Regions from separate parts of the Gemella sp. 27098_8_149 genome, predicted to be linked through region 2. Evidence: riboswitches for the same ligand, from Rfam matches in the RefSeq annotation. Region 2 holds a riboswitch; the other holds the start of a gene.
The links. Region 2 has a riboswitch for FMN ahead of ribD (bifunctional diaminohydroxyphosphoribosylaminopyrimidine deaminase/5-amino-6-(5-phosphoribosylamino)uracil reductase RibD). Riboswitches for the same ligand answer to the same signal wherever they lie in the genome.
Positions count from the first base shown of each region.

Region 1 (4,440 bases), on a different contig from region 2:
AAGAACTTCAATGTGCTCGCTTATAAAGCTAAGTGGAACAAATATATAATGCTTAGGATGTTCTTTTTGATCTCTTAGGTATTCAAGAACATCAGGTTTAATCCATGGCATACCGATATCACTTTCACTTTGCCAAGTATTCGTATAGTTTTCTTTTTCAAGACCTATTTTTTCGGCTATAAGTTTTGTCATATCAAAGATTTGATCTACGTATGGATCATTATATTTTAAAGCTATTTCAGGTACGCTGTGTGCAGAGAAAACTACTTTATAGCTATCTTCTTTTACTTTTTCAGTAATAATTTTTTTAATTTCATCTGCCCAGAATTCAATTAACTTCTCTTCTTTGTACCAAGATTTAATTATATTAAATTTAATTTTATCACTCTTAATAAATCTTTCGTAACCCATAATAGAGTAGAATGAATAATGTGGTTCAAGAATTAAACAAATACATTCTTCTATACCATCATCTTCCATTTTTGAAATTATATCAGGGATATAAGGTGAAGAAAATTTATTGGCAAAGTATACTTTATATTCATCTTTTACAGATTCCCTTAAAAGTTCAACTTCTTTGAGTGTTATCTCCTGAAGGGGAGAACCATCAATGCGAAGATAATTTTTTAAAAGTAGATTGATTTCTTCGTCGTTAGGGCGAACTCCTCTTCTAATGTTTGTGAAAAATTTTGCTATACCTTCGAATGTATATTCTTCAGGTGTTCCATATGTCATTACTAAAATAGCTTTACTCATTTTATTACCTCTCAAAATAGTATAATCAACTATATTATAGCACTTTTTGTACTAAAACACACTAATAATTATTCTATTACAGAAAAATATTATAGATTGCGAATACATTCCCTATAAATTAAGGTTTAGACCGATATTTTATTTTATAATAACTGTGTCAAAAAGATGATATTACTATAATAATTGAAAAAAACTATTGAAAAAATGGCTAAAAAGTTATAATATAAAAGTTAACTAAAAAGTTTACTAATAAGAGAGTTTAAGAATCTCCAATTGGTTGATGAAAAAGGAGGAAGTGTTAAATGAGAAAGAAAATATTCGGAGCGATAACTTTTATTGCGGCAATTGGTGGCGTTATTTATATGAAAAATAATCCTAAATATAAGGAGATTGTTAGAGTCGTGAAGACTGCTGATGCACGTGGTTTTTACGAAAAAATAATTTTAGAAAAAGATAAACTTGCATTCACAGCAAAAGCAAAAATTAAAGATTACAAGATTGATTATGAGAGTATAAGAAATGTTGGAGAGAAGATTTACGCACGTCTAATAGTGAATAATGATGAGAAGTTAAATATTGATACGGTGATAAGTGAGAAAGATACGAATGTAGAAGAAGTATCACATTCAGAAAAATTGGATGAATTGTTGAATAAGTAACAGAACAGATTTTAAAAAGTATTTCCTAGGAAATTTTAAAAAAAGAAATCCTCCATTACAGTAAGGTGATGTAATGGAGGATTTTTCATGGTTAAATTAATTATTATCTATTATTATGCGAAACGGCTACGAATACTAGTTGGTATTGATTTGTAAACACTCTTAGTAACGAAGAATAAGAATGTTACTAAAGCACCTTTAAGTAGATTGAATGGTACAATACCAGCCGCTACGATTGTTTTCACGTTAGTCACGATGTCTGCTAAGTTCATAATATATCCATAAGCTGGAAGTAATACGAAGTAGTTAAGAAGTGACATGAATACTGTTATTGCTAGTGTTCCTAAGATTCCACCAATAATAGTTTTAGCAGTACCTTTTTTATAGAAAAGAACAATGATACTGATAAAAGTGAATTCTACTACGATATTAGCGATTGATCCGATTGGTTCATGTGATAATAAAGCAAAGTGTAGGAAGTTTTTTAAGAATGACACTAAAAGTGCATCTTTATATCCTAATAATAACAACGCCATGAATAGCGGGATGAACGTAAAATCAAATTTTAGAAATGGTGGCAAGAATGGCACAGCAAAACTAAAAAAAGATAGAAGTAGAGCAATAACTGCAAGCATACCACTCAAAACTAGTGAGTGAACATTTTTTTTATACATTTAAAACCTCTTTCCTATCTTCATAGGCAATAAAATAGCCGCAATACTATTCTTAAAAAGGTGTTATTCTAAATCTACGTTAGATATAAAAAACACCACTTTAAAAATTTTAAAGCGGGACTGAAAGGTATGAAAAATAAGCGTTACACTATAAGCGGTACAACGAAAATACATACGTAATAGACTGCATGTGTAAGTTTATTTATTCTATATCTTCTATCATCCAGACTGTACTGTCGGTTTTGGAATTTCACCAAATCAGCTTGCGCTCGCGGACTTTGACCGCCGGTCGGGAATTTCACCCTGCCCCGAAGATAATTAAATTTATTATTTATACGTTTATTATAAACTGAAGTCTCTAAGTTGTAAAGAGAAAAGGCTTAACTTCTTAAAAAAAATAGATGAAAGCAGCTCAGAAATAATTTTCCGAGCTGCTCAAATATTGTGTTTTTAAAATTATTCTACTGTTACTGATTTAGCTAAGTTACGTGGTTTATCCACATCTAGTCCTTTAGTGTAAGCTGCGTAGTATGCGAATAATTGTGTAACTACGATACTTGCGATTGGAGCAAGATCTTCGTTTACGTTAGGGATTGCGTAGTCACCTTTACGAGCTAATTTTTCTAATGTAATGATTAGAGTATTAGCACCACGGCTAGCTACTTCACTTACGTTACTGCGTGTATTTAAGTCTAGTTTAGCACTTGTGATAAGAGCTACTACAGGTGTTCTTTCTTCGATAAGAGCGATTGTACCGTGTTTTAATTCTCCCCCGGCAAATCCTTCTGTTTGAATGTAAGAAACCTCTTTAAGTTTTAAAGCTGCTTCACATGCACTATAGTAGTCGATTCCGCGTCCGATATAGAATGCATTGCGCTCTGTGAATAAGTTTTTAGCTAAGTCTTTGATAGTTTTTGTATCATCTAAGATTGATTCGATTGCAGAAGTAATTACTGATAATTCTTGCTCGATATCAAATTTAGGTTGTCTTGAAAGTTGTTTAGCTACTTCGTAAGCTAGTATGCTTAGTGTTGCGATTTGAGCAGTATATGCTTTAGTAGATGCAACGGCGATTTCAACACCTGCGTGAAGTAATAATGTATAATCACATTCGCGAGATAGGGTTGAAGCATCAACGTTAGTAAGTACTAAGAATTTGTAATCTGCATTTACACTACGTAATTTTGTAAGTACTGCACGTAAATCAGCTGTTTCTCCTGATTGAGAAAGGAAGATGAACATTGGTTTTTTAGATAATAATGGTACATTGTAAGCAAATTCTGATGCTAAGTGTACTTCTGTAGGAATACCAGCCCATTTTTCGAAGTAGTTTCTTCCTACTAGACCAGCGTTGTAACTTGTACCACATCCGATGATGTATAGTCTATCTGCATCTTTTACGTTGTTAATAATTTCGCTATCAATATTAATATCATGTCCATCGAAGTAGTGAGAGATGATATTACGCATAGCTCCTACTTGTTCGTGAATTTCTTTAATCATGTAATGCTCGTGGATACCTTTATCGATTTCCCCAGCATTTAAGTTAGTTGAGAAACTTTCACGCTCTACAACATTACCTTCTTTATCTTCGATAGTTACGCTATCTTTCTTCACGATAACAAACTCACCATCGTTGATTTCTAAGAAGTTGTTAGTGTACTTAATCATTGCTAAAGCATCACTACCAACATAGTTTTTATTTTCTTCTCCTAGTCCGATAAGAAGTGGACTTTTATTTTTTGCAACATATAATGTGTCTTTATCTTCTGTATCGATTAAACAAAGGGCATAAGAACCTTGAAGTTTAGATACAGCTTTTTTGAAAGCTTCTTTAGTGTTAAGCCCACGATCGCTATAAACTTGTACTAATTGAACGATAACTTCAGTATCAGTTTCAGAAACAAGTTCTACACCTTTGAAAAATCTTTCTTTAAGTTCTTGGAAGTTTTCGATAACTCCATTGTGAACTAAAATAAAACGTTTGTTGAAGCTTTGGTGAGGGTGAGAGTTAGTTGTGTTAACTCCACCGTGAGTAGCCCAACGTGTATGACCAATACCTAATTCTAGGTGAAGTCCTTCAGGGATTAGGGCTTCTAGATTTTTAATACGACCTACAGACTTAGTAACGCTAGCTTCTCCATTAACAACACCAGCAATACCAGCTGAGTCGTATCCACGATACTCAAGGCTGCTAAGTCCATCGATTAAAAATTTAACTCCATTTGCTTCTCCAACAAATCCTACAATTCCACACATATTAAAAATTCCTCGCTTTTTTCTTTAATTTATTTTATAGAAAGTACTATAAAGTTTTTATACCTATGCTCAAAAATATTATACTTCTTGAA
Region 1 is NZ_JAPWCB010000005.1:113,116-117,555, reverse strand. It holds gene hemH (ferrochelatase) at 1-756, opposite strand, end outside; gene O3801_RS03980 (DUF1310 family protein) at 1,059-1,415, shown strand; gene O3801_RS03975 (ECF transporter S component) at 1,529-2,089, opposite strand; FMN riboswitch at 2,297-2,409, opposite strand; gene glmS (glutamine--fructose-6-phosphate transaminase (isomerizing)) at 2,546-4,348, opposite strand.
Region 1: it holds a riboswitch for FMN, as region 2 does, so the genes downstream of both, O3801_RS03975 (ECF transporter S component) here and ribD (bifunctional diaminohydroxyphosphoribosylaminopyrimidine deaminase/5-amino-6-(5-phosphoribosylamino)uracil reductase RibD) in region 2, are expected to answer to the same signal.

Region 2 (4,440 bases):
CTTTTACTTATTTTTAACATCAAATTTAGGAGGAAAAATTTATGTCAGATAATTCAAAATGGAGTTCTAAAATAGGATTCATACTTGCCTCTGCTGGTTCTGCAATAGGACTAGGTGCAGTATGGAAGTTCCCGTATATGACCGCAGCTAATGGTGGAGGTGGATTCTTACTGGTCTTCCTTATCTTTACATTATTAATTGGTTTACCACTTCTTCTAGCTGAATTCGTACTAGGCCGTGGTGCGGGAGTATCAGCAATTAGAACTTTTGGTAAATTAGGAAAAAATAAAAAATACAATGTTATTGGTTATATCGGTGGATTCGCACTATTTATCTTACTATCATTCTACAGTGTTATCGGTGGATGGATCTTAGTATATCTTGGTATTTCAATCGCGGATGCACTTGGCATCCACGCTACTACTGATCACGCAACACTTTTCACTAGTATTATTTCTAACACTTGGATTGCATTAGGTGCTCAAGCACTATTCATCTTATTGAATATTTATATAGTATCTCGTGGTGTTCAAAAAGGTATTGAAAAAGCATCAAAAATCATGATGCCACTATTATTCATTATCTTCTTAGTAATTATCGCTAGATCATTAACATTACCTAATGCGTTGAGCGGAGTAACTTATTTCTTAAAACCAGATTTCACTAAAATCACTAGTTCTGGAATATTATTCGCACTAGGACAATCATTCTTCGCACTATCAATCGGGGTTACAGCTATGCTTACATATGCTTCTTACCTTGATAGAAGAACTAATCTTGTTCAATCTGGTATCTCAGTTGTATTAATGAACATCGCTGTTTCAGTAATGGCTGGTCTTGCAATCTTCCCTGCAATGAGTTCATTCGGTATGGAGTCTGAAGGTGGACCAAGTTTATTATTCATCGTGCTACCTCAATTATTCAATAATATGGCATTTGGTAAAATCTTCTACATCTTGTTCTTAATATTATTCTTATTCGCTACTATTACTTCATCAGTAGTTATGTTAGAAATTAATGTAGGAAATATCACTAATCAAAGAAATACTAATCGTACTAAATTTAGTATCATTATCGGAATCTTAACTTTTATCGTTGGAATTCCTTCTGCCCTATCTTACGGTTCATTATCTAATACATTAATATTTGGAAAAACAGTTTTTGATTTAATGGATTTCTTAGTTTCTAATATTCTAATGCCACTTGGTTGTCTTGCTTTATCAATATTCACAGGATATGTACTTGATAAAAAAGTAGCTTTAGAACAATTACACATCGACAAAAATAAAAAATCTAGCCTAGCATTATTCAAAGTATGGTTATTCTTACTAAGATATGTACTTCCAATTATTATCCTTATCGTTTGTTTAGCACAATTCTTATAATAAATTAAATAAAACTATCACATTGTATATTTCATATTTTGTGATAGTTTTTATTTTTTATCATTGACAACCGTTTTCATTAGTGTTAATATTAAGTCATGAATTAAATATTTCTTCGGGGTCGGGTGAAAGTCCCAACCGGCGGTGACTAGTTTACTAGAAGTCCGTGAGCGCAAGCTGATCTGGTGAAATTCCAGAACCGACAGTAAAGTCTGGATGGGAGAAGAAATTAGTAGTATTAGGATAAAAATACCTAATGCTTTATCGAGAATATTTTTATAGCCTATGGTGCATCTAAGAGTACTAAGGTGTATTAATCGAATATAAAACTAACCATCAATCCCGATTAAATTTGAAATTCAAATGTAATTGGGATTTTTATTTTTAGAAAGGAGTTGATAATATGCATGAATATTTTATGAATCTTGCTCTTCTTGAAGCCAAGCGTGGTGCTAAGTATACACATACTAATCCAATGGTTGGAGCAGTTATTATAAAAGATAATGAAATTATCGCAAGAGGTTCGCACCTTCGATACGGCTGTGAACATGCTGAAAAAAATGCAATTTCTACTTGCAAAACTCCTGAAAAATTATTTAATTCAACACTATACGTTACGCTAGAACCTTGTAATCATAAAGGGAAACAACCACCTTGTACAGATGCTATCATAGAAATGGGAATTTCAAAGGTAGTCGTTGCTCAATTAGATCCTAATCCTATCGTTAGTGGAAAAGGTATCAAATACTTGCAGGACAATGGTATCGAAGTAATAACTGGTATTCTTAAAAAAGAGGCTTATAATTTAAACTACGCTTATAATCTATATCATACTGAAAAAAGACCTTATGTAGTTTTAAAACAAGCTACTAGTCTCGATGGAAAGCTAGCCTTTACCGATGAAAGAACACAGATTACCGGTAAAGAAGTCTATGATTTTGTCAGAAATGAACGAGATAATTATCAAGCAATTCTCGTAGGTGCCAAAACGGTATTAATAGATAATCCAACATTACTTGGCGCTAATACATCACTGTTCCCACCAAAAAGAATTGTCCTAGATGCTGAAGGCTCTATCTTTGAACAAAGTAATCTTAACTTATTTAACAATAGTTCATCTGAAGTTATAGTTTTCACAAAAGTTAAACACGAAAACTTACCTTCACATGTGACTCTTATCACACCTAATGATTTCAGCATAAAAGAAATTTTATCAGAAATTGCGAAACTAGGTATTCAATCGGTTTATGTAGAAGGTGGACCTAACATTCACGATCAATTTTTAGCTAGCGGTTATTGGGATGAAGTCATAACTTATATCTCACCTATTCTTTTAGGGGGGAACAATACTTCATCATTCACTAGTAGTAGAATAACAAATGAAAAAATAAAACTTCATGATACTAAGATTACTAAACTTGGCGAAGATATACGTATCTCAGGAAGGAGAATATCTCAATGTTTACAGGATTAATAAAAGAACAAGGTAAAATAGTAAAAATTATCAAGTCTAGCCACAGTATAAAACTAACTATTCAAGCGAGTAAGAATTTACTAGAAACATACAAAATTGGTGATAGTATGGCGGTAAACGGTGTATGTCTAACATGTGTACAAAAAAGTTCATCACAGTTTACTGTAGATATTATGCCAGAAACTTATAAAAGAACGACATTTAAAGATTTGAAAATAAATGACGCTGTCAACCTAGAACCTGCAATGGGACATTCAGATAGATTTGAAGGTCATATTGTTTCTGGACATAGTGATGGTTTAGCACAATTAGCAGCAAGACAAAAAGACGAAAATGCCATCCTACTTACTTTTTCTTATCCAAGTAAATTCCAAGGTGAAATTATTAACCAAGGATCTATTACAATTAACGGGATAAGTTTGACAGTAGTAACTTGTGATAATAACAAATTTACGGTATCGCTAATTCCACATACAGCTAAACATACGAATTTAGAAAAATTAAAAATTGGCGATAGTGTAAATATAGAAACAGATATATTAGCAAAATACATAAAAGCTCAATTAAAACTATTTGGAGGAAAGTTTAATGATTAATAACGTAAGACAAGCAATAGAAGATTTAAAAGCTGGAAAATTAATCGTTCTTATCGATGATGATGACAGAGAAGCTGAAGGAGATTTAGTAGGACTAGCAGAATTCGTTACAGGTGAAACTGTTAATTTTATGGCAAAACATGCTCGTGGATTAATTTGCGCACCAGTTTCAACTGAAATAGCTAAAAGATTAAATCTGCACTCTATGCTAGATAAAAATACAGATCCACATGAGACTGCATTCACTGTGAGCGTCGACCACAAAACATCAACTACGGGAATCTCAGCTTTCGAAAGAGCAACAACTATAAAAGAATTAGCAAGTCCTAATTCTAGACCTGATGATTTCAATAGACCTGGACATATGTTCCCACTAATCGGTCGTGACGGTGGAATCAAGGTTCGTCGCGGTCACACAGAAGCAAGTTTAGACTTAGCAAGATTAGCTAATAGTACAGAAGCTACATACATCTGTGAAATTATGAATGAAGATGGCACTATGGCTAGAAGAGATGACTTATATGAATTCGCTAAAAAATGGAATTTAACGGTTGTTGATTTGGATGAACTAACACGTTTTTTGTCATTTGAAGATAGTGTCAAAGTAAAATTACCTACAGAATTTGGTGATTTTGATTTACAGCTATTCGAAGACGAATTTAATAAAGAACATTTAATAATTAGTAAAGGTGATTTGACTTCTGAAGAGCCTTTATTAATACGTGTTCACTCAGAGTGCTTAACTGGTGATGTCTTCACTTCACACAGGTGTGACTGTGGGGAACAACTACATGCTGCTCTACAAAAGATTTCAGACTTAGGTCGCGGAGCAGTTCTTTATCTACGACAAGAAGGACGAGGAATAGGATTAAGAAATAAACTTCTTGCCTATCAACTACAAGAACAAGGCGTTGATACTTACGAGGCCAATGTTCAACTAGGATTTGCTCCCGATGAAAGAGACTATACTATAGCCGTAGACATG
Region 2 is NZ_JAPWCB010000010.1:20,752-25,191, reverse strand. It holds gene O3801_RS05605 (sodium-dependent transporter) at 42-1,385, shown strand; FMN riboswitch at 1,493-1,617, shown strand; gene ribD (bifunctional diaminohydroxyphosphoribosylaminopyrimidine deaminase/5-amino-6-(5-phosphoribosylamino)uracil reductase RibD) at 1,789-2,859, shown strand; gene O3801_RS05595 (riboflavin synthase) at 2,844-3,455, shown strand; gene ribA (GTP cyclohydrolase II) at 3,448-4,440, shown strand, end outside.